DNA from 2 places in the Cupriavidus sp. 94F1 genome. Region 1 is predicted to be linked to the other one. Evidence: riboswitches for the same ligand, from Rfam matches in the RefSeq annotation. Region 1 holds a riboswitch; the other holds the start of a gene.
What was found. A riboswitch is a leader RNA that binds a small molecule or an ion and turns the genes downstream of it on or off. The one in region 1 is predicted to bind glycine.

Region 1 (7,373 bases):
GCCGATGCGTTCCTGCATCTCTTTCGCCGCCTTGTTGGTGAACGTGACGGCGGCAATGTGACGCGGCTCGAACCCCTTGTCCTCGATCAGGTGGGCGATTTTCTGCGTGATCACGCGGGTCTTGCCCGATCCTGCGCCCGCCAGCACAAGGCAGGGGCCGTCCAGGTAGCGCACCGCTTCGGATTGCGCGGCATTGAGTCCGTGAGTCATGAGGCTGGGGAACGTGGCAGGCGGAATGGCTCATGGCGCACCTGGAGGGATGGCGCGCCGAAGGCGTCGATGTTAACACGCGCCGCAGGCGCGCACTGGCGTGTCGGGCGGCGTCCGACAAGAGGCGTTTCAGGCTGGTAACAATCGTAAAGCGGCGGATCCCGGGGCATGGAGCTTGCCTCTTATCTCACAGGACCGCACGGGTCTTGCGCGTGGCGCGACCGGTCCGGGACATATCAACAAATCGGAAACGATGATCTCGATGACAACAAAGGAGCCAATCATGAAGACGCTTCGCACCCTTTCGAAAGTTGCCCTGATCGGCGTGACGCTGGTGGGCTTTGCGGGCTGCGCGGACATGACCCCGAAGCAGCGTAATACCGCCATTGGCGCGGGCGCCGGTGCGCTCGGCGGTGCGGTCCTGACCGACGGCAGCGCGTTGGGTACGCTGGGCGGCGCGGCCGTGGGCGGCGTGGTCGGTAATGTGGTGACGAAGGACCGTCGCTAACCGGCCCGCCGTCGTTTCCAATCCCGGGGGCGGGGCCGCCGGCCGGCGTCAGGCACGCGTTTGACAAAGGCTGACCGGTCCCGTACATTCTCGCGCATCCGGCCGGGAGAGCGCGCATCGATTGCGCCGCCGAAGGGGAACCACCCGCAAACTCTCAGGCACCATGGACCGACCGGATCGGCATGCAACATGCACACGATGCATGCCGCACTCTGGAGAGCGACATCCGCCACTGCCCTGACGCCGTGGTGAGCATGTCCACCGAAGGGGCGCACGAAGTTCCGGCTTCGTAATCTCTCAGGTATCGAGGACAGAGGGGTCATCCGCCGCAGCGGATTGGATGCACATTGGTGCGCCCGATCGTTGCGGCGGATGACCCTTTTTTCGTTTTCGAACCGCCCCCGAGGATATCCATGACGCTCCAGGCCACGCCCCTCAACGCTATCCACCGCGCCCTCGGCGCCCGCATGGTCGACTTTGGCGGCTGGGACATGCCGGTCAACTACGGTTCGCAGATCGAGGAACACAATGCCGTGCGTGCCGATGCCGGCATGTTCGACGTGTCGCACATGTGCGTGGTCGACCTGCACGGGGCGGGCACACGCGCCTTCCTGCGCGGCCTGCTGGCCAACAACGTCGACAAGCTGCAGACGCCGGGCAAGGCGCTGTATTCGTGCATGCTCGACGAAAAAGGCGGCGTCATCGACGACCTGATCGTCTACTTCTTTGCCGAGGACCACTTCCGCCTGGTGGTGAACGCCAGCACGGCCCTTGGCGATATCGAATGGATCCAGTCGCGCAATGCGGCCACTGGCAGCGGCGTGACGATCACACCGCGCCGCGGCGATGTGGCACCGGCGGCCACCGGCAAGCTGGCCATCGTGGCCGTGCAGGGCCCCAACGCCCGCGCCAAGGTCTACCAGGCCTTTCCCTCCACCCAGCCGGCCGACGCGCTCAAGCCGTTCAACGCGCTGGTCGTGCAAGACCCGGAAATGGGCGAACTGATGGTCGCCCGCACCGGATACACGGGCGAAGACGGCTTCGAGCTGGTGGTACCGGCCGAGAACGTCGCCGGCATCTGGGAAAAGCTGATCGCCGCGGGCGTACGTCCGGCCGGCCTGGGCGCGCGCGACACGCTGCGCCTGGAAGCCGGCATGAACCTGTACGGCCAGGACATGGATATCAATACGTCGCCACTGGACGCCGGCCTGGCCTGGACGGTCGACCTGCAGAGCGAGCGCGACTTCATCGGCAAGCAGGCCCTGGTGGCAGGCGGCCAGAAACAGACGTTCGCGGGCCTGATCCTGCGCGACAAGGGCGGCGTGCTGCGTGCGCACCAGAAGGTCATCACGGCGGCAGGCGCCGGCGAAATCACCAGCGGCACGTTCAGCCCCAGCCTGCAGCAGTCGATCGCGTTCGCCCGCCTGCCGAAGGGCGTGGCGCCTGGCACCGACGTCCAGGTCGAGATTCGTGACCGCAAACTGACCGCGACTGTGGTTAAACTGCCGTTTGTGCGTAATGGCAAGGCACTCGTGAGCTGAGGCATCGCCCGGCTTCACATCAAACGGTCGCCCTTCCGCCCGTCCGATCGAGCCCAACCTGCTGCGGACCGGGTGAATGAAACAAGAAACAAACTGTATCCCGGAGAACCTCATGAACTTCCCCGCTGACCTGAAGTACACCGAGTCGCACGAATGGGTGCGCGTCGAAGCCGACGGCACGCTGACGATCGGCATTACCGACCACGCCCAGGACGCCTTGGGCGACATCGTCTTCCTGGAACTGCCCGAAGTGGGCAAGTCGGTGGGTGCCGGCGACGCCCTGGCCGTGGTGGAGTCCGTGAAGGCAGCTTCCGACATCTACGCCCCGGTGGCTGGCGAAGTGATCGCCGTCAACGACGCCGCTTCGGCAGCGCCCGAGTCGGTCAACGCCAACGCCTTTGACGCCTGGCTGTTCAAGCTGAAGCCGGCCAACGCCGACGACGTGAACGGCCTGATGAACGTCGACGCCTACAAGGCCAGCGTCGGCGCCTGATCGCGCTGACTGTTTGATGCCGCGCGCGGCGGACAGGCCGACCACCTGCCCGCCGCCCGCTCCCCGAGATTCCTTGCCATGAACGCCCCGCTTCCCATGAATGCCGCCGCCCAAGGTACACGGCCCACGCTGGCCGAACTGGAGGCGCGAGACGCCTTCGCCGCCCGCCACATCGGCCCCGACAGCGCCGAACAGCAACACATGCTCAAGGTGCTTGGCTTCGACAGCCGCGCCGCGCTGATCGACGCCGTGGTGCCCGCCGCCATCCGCCGCCGCGACGGCATGTCGCTGGGCGAGTTCACCGCCCCGCTGACCGAGGAAGCCGCGCTGGCCCGCCTGCGCGGCCTGGCCGGCAAGAACCGCGTACTGAAGAGCTTCATCGGACAGGGCTACTACAACACGCTCACACCGGGCGTGGTGCTGCGCAACATCTTCGAAAACCCGGCCTGGTACACCGCCTACACGCCGTACCAGCCGGAAATCTCGCAGGGCCGCCTGGAGGCGATGCTGAACTTCCAGCAGATGATCACGGACCTGACCGGCCTGGACATCGCCAATGCGTCGATGCTCGACGAAGGCACGGCCGCTGCCGAGGCCATGACCCTGCTGCAGCGCGTCCACAAGCATGTGTCGAACACGTTCTACGTGGCCGACGATGTGCTGCCGCAAACGCTGGAAGTGATCCGCACGCGCGCGCTGCCGCTGGGCATCGAGGTGAAGGTCGGCCCGGCTGCGGACGCCGCGCAGTCCCACGCCTTCGGCGTGCTGCTGCAGTATCCGGGCGTGAATGGCGATGTAGCCGACTACCGCGCCATTGCCGACGCCGTGCATGCGGCCGGCGGCCGGGTGGTGGCCGCCGCCGACCTGCTGGCGCTGACGCTGATCGCCGCGCCGGGCGACTGGGGCGCCGACGTGGCGGTGGGCAACTCGCAGCGATTTGGCGTGCCGCTCGGCTTTGGCGGTCCGCACGCGGGCTACATGGCCGTCAAGGATGAATTCAAGCGATCGATGCCGGGCCGCCTGGTCGGCGTCACGATCGACGCGCAGGGCAACAAGGCTTACCGCCTGGCGCTGCAGACGCGCGAGCAGCATATCCGCCGCGAGAAGGCCACCTCGAACATCTGCACCGCGCAGGTGCTGCTGGCCGTGATGGCGTCGATGTATGCGGTCTACCATGGCCCGCAGGGCCTGAAGCGCATCGCGCAACGTGTGCATCGCCTGACCGCCACGCTGGCCGCCGGTCTGAAGGCGCTGGGCCTGCCCCCGGTCAATGAGACGTTCTTCGACACGCTGACGCTGGAAACCGGCTTCAACACCGAGGCGTTCCACGCCACGGCCACGCAGCGGGGCATCAACCTGCGCCACGCCGGCGCGTCGCGCATCGGCATCTCGCTGGACGAAACCGCGTCGCGCGACGACGTGGTCACGCTGTGGGAGATCTTCGCGCACGGCAAGCCGGTGCCCGACTTCGACAAGATCGAGGCATCGGTCGGCGACGGCTTCCCGGGCAACGTGGCGCGCCAGAGCGCCTACCTGACGCATCCGGTGTTCAACACGCACCATGCCGAACACGAGATGCTGCGCTACCTGCGCTCGCTGGCCGACAAGGACCTGGCGCTGGACCGCACGATGATTCCGCTGGGCTCCTGCACGATGAAGCTCAACGCCACCAGCGAGATGATTCCGGTGACGTGGCCCGAGTTCAGCAACATCCACCCATTTGCCCCACTGGACCAGACGGTTGGCTATCGCGAGATGATCGACCAGCTGGAGGCCATGCTCTGCGCCGCCACCGGCTACGCCGCGGTCAGCCTGCAGCCGAACGCCGGCTCGCAGGGCGAATACGCCGGCCTGCTGATCATCCACGCGTACCACGCCAGCCGTGGCGAGAGCCATCGCGACATCTGCCTGATCCCGTCATCGGCCCACGGCACCAACCCCGCGTCGGCACAGATGGCCGGCATGAAGGTCGTGGTGGTGGCCTGCGACGACAACGGCAACGTCGACCTCGACGATCTGGCGAAGAAGGCCGAGCAGCACAGCAGGAACCTGGCCGCGATCATGATCACGTACCCGTCCACGCACGGCGTGTTCGAGCAGGGCGTGCAGCAGATCTGCGACATCGTGCACAAGCACGGCGGCCAGGTCTATGTCGATGGCGCCAACATGAACGCGATGGTGGGCGTGGCCGCGCCGGGCCAGTTCGGCGGCGACGTGTCGCACCTGAACCTGCACAAGACGTTCTGCATTCCGCACGGCGGCGGCGGCCCGGGCGTCGGTCCGGTAGCCGTGGGTGCGCATCTGGCCGACTTCCTGCCCAACCAGGACAGCGTCGGCTATCGTCGCGACGATAACGGCATCGGCGGCATCTCGGCCGCGCCGTTCGGCTCGGCCAGCATCCTGCCGATCTCGTGGATGTATATCGCGATGATGGGCTCGGCCGGCCTGACCGCCGCCACCGAGAACGCGATCCTGACCGCCAACTACGTGGCGCGCCGCCTGTCGCCGCACTTCCCGGTGCTGTACACGGGCCAGCATGGCCTGGTGGCGCACGAGTGCATCCTTGACCTGCGCCCGCTGCAGAAGACCACCGGCATCACCAACGAGGACGTGGCCAAGCGCCTGATGGACTACGGCTTCCACGCCCCGACCATGAGCTTCCCGGTGCCGGGCACGCTGATGATCGAGCCGACCGAGAGCGAATCGCTGCACGAACTCGACCGCTTCATCGACGCGATGATCGCCATCCGCGGCGAGATCGCGCGGGTGGAAGACGGCAGCTTCGACCGCGAGGACAACCCGCTCAAACACGCGCCGCACACCGCGGCCGTGGTGGTCGGCAACGAGTGGACGCACAAGTACACGCGCGAGGAAGCGGCCTACCCGCTGGCATCGCTGCGCACGCAGAAGTACTGGCCGCCGGTTGGCCGTGCCGACAACGTGTATGGCGATCGCAACCTGTTCTGCTCGTGCGTGCCGATGAGCGAGTACGCCGAAGAATGAGTGCCGGCCCGTCAGGCGGCGTCCGATACACGCGGATGCCGCCGACGGACTATGCTCAGGGAGCGGGCGCCGGTATCCGGCGCCGTCCTTGAGCGGAGGCCTCATTCATGTGGAATCTCAGCGCGCCCTGGTGGGAATTCGTCCTGCGCGGTCTGATCGTCTATGGCGCCATTCTGTTGCTGATGCGCATTTCGGGCCGGCGGCAGATCGGCCAGCTCACGCCGTTCGATCTTGTCCTGCTGCTGATCATCTCGAACGCGGTTCAGAACGCGATGAATGCCGGCGACAACTCGGTGCTGGCCGGGCTGATCCTGGCGGGCACGTTGTTTGGGACCGATGCGCTGCTCGGGTATGTCACGTGGCGTAGCCGGCCGCTGGAAATGCTGGTCGACGGCCGTCCGCAGATCGTGATCCACCAGGGCGAGGTCTACGAGGAAGTCATGCGCCGCGAACGCATCAGCACGCACGAGTTGCACAAGGTGTTGCGCCGCAATGGCTGCGCCCGCGTGGAAGACGTGCATTTCGCGATTCTGGAAACCGATGGCTCCATCAGCGTGAAGATGAAGGACCCGCCGCCTGCTTCCGGTCCCGCCGAACCCGGCGCACTATGGCGTCATCCGGCCCATACCGATCAGGACAAGCCGGCCTAGCGGCCTTACGGCCAACGGTTCCACGAACCGCGCCGGCAACCAATCTGGAGTTCAGCCGTGGCAGTCAGCGTCTTCGATCTGTTCAAGGTGGGCATCGGCCCGTCGAGCTCCCACACCGTGGGCCCGATGCGGGCGGCCCTGATGTTTGCGCATGGCCTGGAACGCGACGGCCTGCTGGCGCGGGTGGCCAGCGTGCGCGCGGAGCTTTACGGATCGCTCGGCGCCACGGGCAAGGGACACGGCACCGACAAGGGCGTGATCCTGGGGTTGATGGGCGAATCGCCCGACACGGTCGATCCGGAGACGATCGACGGCAAGCTGGCAGCGCTGCGCACCAGCAAGCAGCTGTCGCTGCTGGGCCGGCACACCGTGCCGTTCGTGGAACGCGAGCACATCGTGTTCTATCGGCGCGAAGCCATGGCCGAGCATCCCAATGGCATGAAGTTCCACGCCTATGATGCCGATGGCGCGTCGCTGCGCGAGGCCCGCTACCTGTCGGTGGGCGGCGGCTTCGTCGTCACCGCCGGCGCGCCCAATACGCAGGTGCTGGCCGCCGGCAAGCAGTTGCCGCACCCGTTCCGCACGGGACGCGCGATGCTCGACATGGCCCATGCCAGCGGCAAGTCGATTGCCCGGCTCATGCTCGAGAACGAACTGACATGGCGGCCGGAGAACGAGGTGACCGACGGTCTGCTGCATATCTGGGATGTGATGCAGCAATGCGTGGCGCGCGGGTGCCGCACGGACGGCGAACTGCCCGGCCCGTTCAAGGTCAAGCGCCGGGCGCCGGAGCTCTATCGGCACCTGACGTTGCGCGCCGAGCGCACGCTGTCTGACCCGCTGTCGGTCATGGACTGGGTCAACCTCTACGCCATCGCCGTCAACGAGGAGAACGCCGCCGGGGGTCGCGTGGTCACGGCGCCGACGAACGGCGCGGCCGGCATCATTCCCGCCGTACTGCATTACTA
Region 2 (7,373 bases), on a different contig from region 1:
TCGATACCAAGACGCTGGACGTCGTCAAATCGGAAATCGGGAAGTAAGCATGGCCACCCCGGCGGATCGCGTTTATCCGCGCGACACGATTCGCGTCTGGGACGTGGCCGTCCGCTTCACGCACTGGAGCGTGGCGGCCATCGTCTGCTATGACCTGATCGACGACTCCGGCGACCCGTTGCACCGCATCCTGGGCTACGTGGCCGCCGGGCTGGTGCTGTTCCGCATCGTCTGGGGCTTCGTCGGCACAGAGCATGCGCGCTTCCGGGCCTGGTTGCCGCGTCCCGCCGGCGTACTGGCCTATGGCCGTGCACTGATGCGCGGCCGCGCGCCGCGCTTCGTCAGCCATACCCCGCTGGGCGCCGTGACGATGCTGGCCATGTGGGCGCTGATCCTGGCGCTGGCCGTCACAGGCTGGATGTCGCGGCTCGACCCGTTCTGGGGCGAGGACTGGCCCATCGACATTCATCGCTGGCTGTCGAATACGCTGCTCGGCCTGATTGCGCTGCATGTGGCGGCGGCCATCGCGATGAGCCTCAAGGGCCGCGAAAACCTGATCGCCGCGATGCTTACCGGACGCAAGCAGCGCGACGCCGACCCCTCGCCCTGATAACCGGAAACGTCGGGCTTTCGGAATTGCCGCGCGCTGCCTACGATGGTTGCCAACGCCGCTGCGCGTGCGTGGCCGCGGCGCCAACCAACCCGGAGAACGGCAATGAAGATCCTGATGGTGCTCACCTCGCATGACCAGCTTGGCAACACGGGCAAGAAGACCGGCTTCTGGCTCGAGGAATTCGCGGCACCGTACTACGTGTTCAAGGATGCCGGCGTCGACGTCACGCTGGCGACACCCAAGGGCGGCCAGCCGCCGATCGATCCCAAGAGCGACGAACCCGACTTCAAGACCGATGCCACGCGCCGGTTCCAGGGCGACGCGGCCGCCCAGAAGCAGCTTGCAGCCACGCTGACGCTGGATCAGGTCAAGGCCGACGACTTCGACGCGGTCTTCTATCCCGGCGGCCACGGCCCGCTGTGGGACCTGACCGAAGACAAGCGCTCCATCGCGCTGATCGAAGCCTTCGACCGCGCCGGCAAACCCATGGCCCTGGTGTGCCACGCACCGGGGGTGCTGCGCCACGTGAAGCGGGCCGACGGCGAGCCGCTGGTCAAGGGCCGCAAGGTCACGGGCTTCACCAATACCGAGGAAGAGGCCGTGCAGCTGACCAGTGTCGTGCCGTATCTGGTGGAAGACGTACTGAAGGCAAACGGCGGGCAGTTCTCGCGCACCGATGACTGGGGCAGCTACGCCGTGGTCGATGGTCAGCTGGTCACGGGCCAGAACCCCGCTTCGTCCGAAGCTGGCGCCCACGAACTGCTGAGACTGCTGAAGAAGTAGGCTTTGGCCGCCACGTCCGCGCGCCCCGTCCTGACTCAGCGTGCGCGGCGCGGCTTGGCCGCATGCCGCACCTCGCGCGTGAATTGCGCGCAGGCGTGCGTCATCAGGTCCTCGGAGCGATAGACCAGAAAAAGCTGGAAGTCGGGCAGCTCGTCGGCAATCGGCAAGCGCACCAGGGCCTCGGGGTCCAGCTTCAGCGGCCCCGTGCCGTCGAACACGTAGTTCGACCATACGCTGATCAGGTCGGTCCTGGTTGCCAGCTGCAGCCCCAGCAGGTTCGACGCGCTCTGCACGATGCGCCTGGGCATGTCCAGGCGGTGCAGGCGCATCAGGCTTGCCAGGGGGCTGCCGGGATCGTCCAGCGGGTCGAGCGTCAGCCAGTCCGCATCGAGCAGCGCACGCAGGCGTCGCGCACGGCGCAGCGGATGCCCGGGCCGCACGGCCAGGCCCATGCCCACCGAAAACAGCGGCTCCCACTGCATGCCGCCGCCACCGGGGCCGCTGTTGGTCGAGATCAGGCCAAGATCGAGCCGCCCCTCGCGCAACCCTTCCAGGATCTGCTGCGGACGTAACTCCAGCGCGCGCAGCGTCACATTCGGATAACTCTGCCGGTAGGCGGCCATTGCCTCCGGCAGCGCGCCGCTCGACGCCACGGCGGTAAAGCCGATATGCAGCTGCGCCTCGGCGTGCCCGCGAATCGACTCGATATCTTCCAGCGCGTGCCGCAGTTCCTGCTCCACCACCGTGGCGCGCCGTACCAGCGCCAGCCCATAGGCCGTCAGGCTCACCCCCCGCACCGAGCGCGACATCAGCGTCACGCCCAGTTCGCGCTCCAGCTCCGCAATGGCCTTCGACAGCGCCGGCTGCGAGGTATGCAGGCTACGCGCAGCCTCGTGGATGCTGCCGTGCTGGGCCACCGCCAGCAGCACGCGCAGTTGTTGCAGCTTCATCAGGGTTTCTCCCCACCGGCTTGCCGCCGATGCCTTGCGATGGTGCGCGCCTGCGCAATTGCCGTGCATGGCACACCGGAATGCGCCGCGTAGGTACTAGTCCTGATGGTACGTGGCCAGTGATGGTGCCGGTGATGCCATTTCGTTATCACGATGACAATAAATGATTTTCGGGGCGGCGTGTTTGCCGGAATACTGCATCGCCAAGGACGTACAACCTGAGCGATGGATGCCCGCCAGGGCTCCACGATTTCCGCAACCCAGTTCGTGGAGCCCCACATGAACGACGCCACCTTGCCCGCCGGCACGCCGCTCTCCGCTGCCAGCGTCGCCGCCCCCGCCACTTCCGTCACCCCGGCCAGGGCAAAGCAAAGCCAGTTCCGGCTGATCGCCGCATGCTCCATCGGCAATGCGCTGGAAATGTTCGACTTCACGGTCTACAGCTTCTTCTCGCTGCTGATCGGCAAGCTCTTCTTTCCGTCGGATAGCCCGTACGGGTCGCTGCTGCTGGCCGTGGCCACGTTCGGCATCGGCTTTGTCATGCGGCCGCTGGGCGGCGTACTGATCGGCAACTATGCCGACCGTCATGGCCGCAAGGCCGCCATGACGCTGACCATCGGCCTGATGGTGCTGGGCACGCTGTGCATCGCGCTGGCCCCTACCTACGCCACCGCTGGCGTGTTCGGGTCGCTGACCATCCTGGCGGGCCGGCTGCTGCAGGGCTTTTCGCTGGGCGGCGAGATTGGCGCCTCCACGGCGATGCTGATGGAAGGCGGCGACGTCAAGGGCCGCGGCTGGCGCGTGAGCTGGCAGATCGGCAGCCAGGGCATTTCCGCGCTGGCGGGCGCGGCCACGGGCGCCACGCTCTATGCCTTGCTGCCCACCGCCGCGCTGGAAAGCTGGGGCTGGCGCGTGCCGTTCCTGCTCGGGCTGCTGATCGCGCCGGTAGGTCTCTATATCCGCGCCAATCTCGACGAGACGCACGAGGCCGACGCGCATGCGCCGAGCCCGGTCGGCGAACTGTTCCGCCGTCACGCCGGCAAGGTGGTGCTGGGCATCCTGGCCGGCACCGCCGGTACGGCCACGATGTACCTGGTGGTGTTCTTCATGCCGACCTACATGATCCGCGTGCTGCATATGCCGGCGTCGCTGTCGTTCCTGTCCGGCTGCGTCACGGGCGTCACGCTGCTCGTGGTGTCGCTGATTGCGGGCACGCTGGCGGACCGCCTTGACCGCCGCAAGCCGCTGGTGGCCGGGTCGCTGCTGTTCAGCCTGCTGGCCGTCTATCCCGCGTTCTGGCTGATGAACCACTACCCGAGCGTGCCGCTGGTACTGGGCATGTCCGCGCTGCTGACCGCCAGCATCAACCTGGGCACCACGCCGCTGTTCCTGATGCTGCTGGAAATGCTGCCCGCCGGCGTGCGCGCCACGGGCCTGGCCGTGATCTACAGCGTGGGCGTGACGGTGTTCGGCGGGTCGTCGCAGTTCGTCGTCACATGGCTGCTGGCGAAGACTGGCAACCCGATGGCCCCCGCCTTCTACATGATGGCGTGCGGCGTGCTGGCCCTGGTGGCCGTGCTGCGCATCGTCGAGAAACGCGAACACTGATCCCTGTCGATATCCGTCGCGACGCCGCGAGCCTGACTTTCCGAGACCTCACCATGACCCGAGAACCGACCCTGACCCCGTTTCAGCTGCTGCCGCACCTGTTGCCTGCCATCGACACCGAGACCTTCGTCAATATCCGCCGCCAGATCCATGCGCAGCCCGAACTGGGCTTCGAGGTTGGCGCCACCAGCCGGCTGGTGGCCACGCTGCTGGAAAGCTGGGGCTACGACGTGCACACCGGCATTGGCAAGAGCGGCGTGGTGGGCCAGTTGAAGCTCGGCAACGGCACGCGACGGCTGGGCATCCGGGCCGACATGGACGCCCTGCCGATCGTCGAGGCCACCGGCCTGCCCTACGCCAGCAAGACGCCCGGCCGCATGCACGCCTGCGGGCACGATGGCCATACCGCCATCCTGCTGGCCGCCGCCCACGCGCTGGCCAGGTCGCGCAGCTTCGACGGCACGCTGAACCTGATCTTCCAGCCCGACGAAGAGAACCTGTGCGGCGCGCGCGCGATGATGGAAGACGGCCTGTTCGAGCGCTTTCCGTGCGATGCGGTCTTCGCGCTGCACAACATGCCCGGCGTGCCGGCCGGTTCGTTTCGGGTGCTGGAGGGGCCGGTCAGCCTGTCGTCCGACGTGGCCGATGTCACGATCCGCGGCGTCGGCGGCCATGGCGCGATGCCCCATCGTTCGAAGGACCCCATTGCCGCGTCGGCCGCCATCATCACCGCGCTGCAAACGGTGGTGGCGCGCAGCGTGGCGCCCGACGACACCGCCGTGGTATCGGTCGGCTTCATCCACGCCGGTGCCACGCACAACGTGATTCCGGAGGAGGTCAAGCTCGGCCTCAATGTGCGCGCGGCGCGGCCCGAAACGCGCGCGCTGGTGGAAGCCCGCATCCACGAGATTGTCAGCCTGACCGCGCAGGCCCACGGCGTGACGGCGCAGATCGACTATCGCCAGCTGACGCCGCCGATGGTCAACGCGGCCGGCCCTACCGCACTGGCTGCCGAGGTCTGCCAGGAGCTGGTGGGCGCCGAGCACGTGGTGACGCAGGCGCCCAAGGGCCTCAATGGCAGCGAGGACTTCGCCTGGATGCTCGATGCGGTGCCCGGCTGCTACCTGATCCTGGGCAACGGCGAAGGAGAATTCGGCGGCTGCATGGTCCATAACCCCGGCTACGACTTCAACGACCAGGTGCTGCCGCTGGGCGCCGCGGCCTGGGTGCGGCTGGCGCAACGCTTTCTGGTGCCTTCGGCCTGACGGCAACAAACCTGATGGCCGAATCCTTAATTTCTATGGCATAGTGGCCACCGTTGTACCCCGCGATATCGGGAGAGCCCGTCGCTGCCGCCAGGCAGCACGGCGCCGAAGGAGCAACCGCCCCGGAAACTCTCAGGCAAAAGGACCGGTATCGCCATGGAACTCTGAAGAACCCCGGCTTGTACGTCGGCCGGCGGTACCGAAGGAGCAAGCGAGCCCCGGCTCGCGAATCTCTCAGGTCAAGGACAGAGGGGGCGTCCGCGAGAAGCGCATGGTGCGCCGTGGACTGCCACCTCATGACGTCCTGAAAGACCCTTCCACATGAAAACCATTGCAGTGATCGGCGGCGGTATTACCGGCGTCACGACCGCGTACGCGCTGGCCAGGCGCGGGTTCTCCGTCACGCTGTTCGAGCGACATCGCTATGCGGCCATGGAAACGTCGTTCGCCAACGGCGGCCAGTTGTCGGCCTCGAACGCCGAAGTCTGGACGCACTGGTCCACGCTGGCCAAGGGCCTCAAATGGATGCTGCGCGCCGATGCGCCGCTGCTGGTGAATCCGCGCCCCACCTGGCACAAGCTGAGCTGGTTCGCCGAGTTCATGGCGTCGATTCCGCATTACCGCGCCAACACGGTCGAGACCGCGCGCCTGGCCATCGCCGCGCGCCAGCACCTGTTCGCCTGGGCCGACGCTGAAGGCATCGACTTCGACCTGAAGCGGCGCGGCATCCTGCATATCTATCGCAACAAGGCGGGATTCGAGCATGCCGGCCGGGTGTCGAAGCTGCTGGCCGAAGGCGGGCTGGAGCGCCACGCGGTCACGCCGGCCGAGATGCGCGACATCGAGCCCACGCTGGCCGGCGACTACTACGGCGGCTACTACACCGAGAGCGACGCCACGGGCGACATCCACAAGTTCACCAGCGGCCTGGCCGCGGCGATCCAGCGCCTGGGCGTGCACACGCTGTACAACCAGGATGTGCGCGCGGTGGCCACCACGGGGCGGCGCGCCACCGTGGTGTCGGCGGAAGACAACCTGCCCACATCGCGCGAATTCGATGGCGTGGTGGTGTGCGCTGGCGTGGCCAGCCGCGCCTTCGCCCGGCAGCTGGGCGACCGCGTCAACATCTATCCGGTGAAGGGCTATTCGATCACGGTGAACCTGAACGATGCGCAAAGCCAGGCCAGCGCGCCGACGGTCAGCCTGCTCGACGACGAAACCAAGCTCGTGACCAGCCGCCTGGGCCCAGACCGCTTCCGCGTGGCCGGCACGGCGGAGTTCAACGGCATCAACCGCGACATCCGCGCCGACCGCATCCGTCCGCTGGTCGACTGGGTGCATGCCTGCTTCCCCGGCGTCAGCACGCGCAGCGTGGTGCCCTGGGCCGGCCTGCGTCCGATGATGCCAAACATGATGCCGCGCGTAGGCCGTGGCCACGCCGCCAACGTGTTCTACAACACGGGGCACGGACACCTGGGCTGGACGCTATCGGCCGTGACGGCCGAGATGGTGGGGGATGTGGTCCGGCAGGCCGCGACGCAGGACGCGCGCGTTGCGGTGGGCCAGGGCGTGGGCGGCGTGGCAGCTTGATACGCCCGCCCTCTCCCCCGCCCCTCTCCCGCCGTGCGGGAGAGGGGAGCAAACCGCCGCCGTCGATATGCCGTTGGTGTTCTCCCCTCTCCCGCTTCGCGGGAGAGGGGTCGGGGGAGAGGGCCAGCCCGGCGAAAGCCCGGGACTGCCCTTTCTGGGCGTACAAATGAAAAGACCCCGCTCGTTGAGCGGGGTCTTGAATTGGTGCCCAGAAGAGGACTCGGTCACCCAGGCGCGACCCCGGCTTGCGCTGGCAAGCGCAAGCTTTTCGAGTCCCCGCGGGCAGTCCGCAGGGACTGCCCTTTCTGGGCCGGAAATGAAAAAGCCCTGCTCGTTGAGCAGGGCTTTCAAAATTGGTGCCCAGAAGAGGACTCGAACCTCCACAGTGTTGCCACCGCTAGGACCTGAACCTAGTGCGTCTACCAATTCCGCCATCTGGGCTTCGTTTCGCTGCATTGCTGCGTTGAAGCGAGACGCGAATTCTACATAAGCTCTGGCGATTTGCAAGCCCTTTTTCACGGGATCGTCAAAATCAGCTGTTCTGCACCCCAAGGTACAGGCTGC

Region 2: it holds a riboswitch for glycine, as region 1 does, so the genes downstream of both, AC3FJ6_RS23205 (D-amino acid dehydrogenase) here and gcvT (glycine cleavage system aminomethyltransferase GcvT) in region 1, are expected to answer to the same signal.

The regions. Positions count from the first base shown of each region.
Region 1 is NZ_JBYOJT010000003.1:572,826-580,198, reverse strand. It holds gene AC3FJ6_RS10375 (UvrD-helicase domain-containing protein) at 1-210, opposite strand, end outside; gene AC3FJ6_RS10370 (YMGG-like glycine zipper-containing protein) at 494-718, shown strand; glycine riboswitch at 812-899, shown strand; glycine riboswitch at 921-1,042, shown strand; gene gcvT (glycine cleavage system aminomethyltransferase GcvT) at 1,132-2,259, shown strand; gene gcvH (glycine cleavage system protein GcvH) at 2,372-2,752, shown strand; gene gcvP (aminomethyl-transferring glycine dehydrogenase) at 2,831-5,755, shown strand; gene AC3FJ6_RS10350 (DUF421 domain-containing protein) at 5,863-6,405, shown strand; gene AC3FJ6_RS10345 (L-serine ammonia-lyase) at 6,463-7,373, shown strand, end outside.
Region 2 is NZ_JBYOJT010000012.1:90,791-98,163, reverse strand. It holds gene AC3FJ6_RS23235 (PepSY domain-containing protein) at 1-47, shown strand, start outside; gene AC3FJ6_RS23230 (cytochrome b/b6 domain-containing protein) at 50-610, shown strand; gene AC3FJ6_RS23225 (type 1 glutamine amidotransferase domain-containing protein) at 716-1,396, shown strand; gene AC3FJ6_RS23220 (LysR family transcriptional regulator) at 1,432-2,346, opposite strand; gene AC3FJ6_RS23215 (MFS transporter) at 2,626-3,954, shown strand; gene AC3FJ6_RS23210 (M20 aminoacylase family protein) at 4,008-5,219, shown strand; glycine riboswitch at 5,279-5,377, shown strand; gene AC3FJ6_RS23205 (D-amino acid dehydrogenase) at 5,541-6,809, shown strand; tRNA gene AC3FJ6_RS23200 (tRNA-Leu) at 7,164-7,250, opposite strand; gene AC3FJ6_RS23195 (diguanylate cyclase domain-containing protein) at 7,342-7,373, opposite strand, start outside.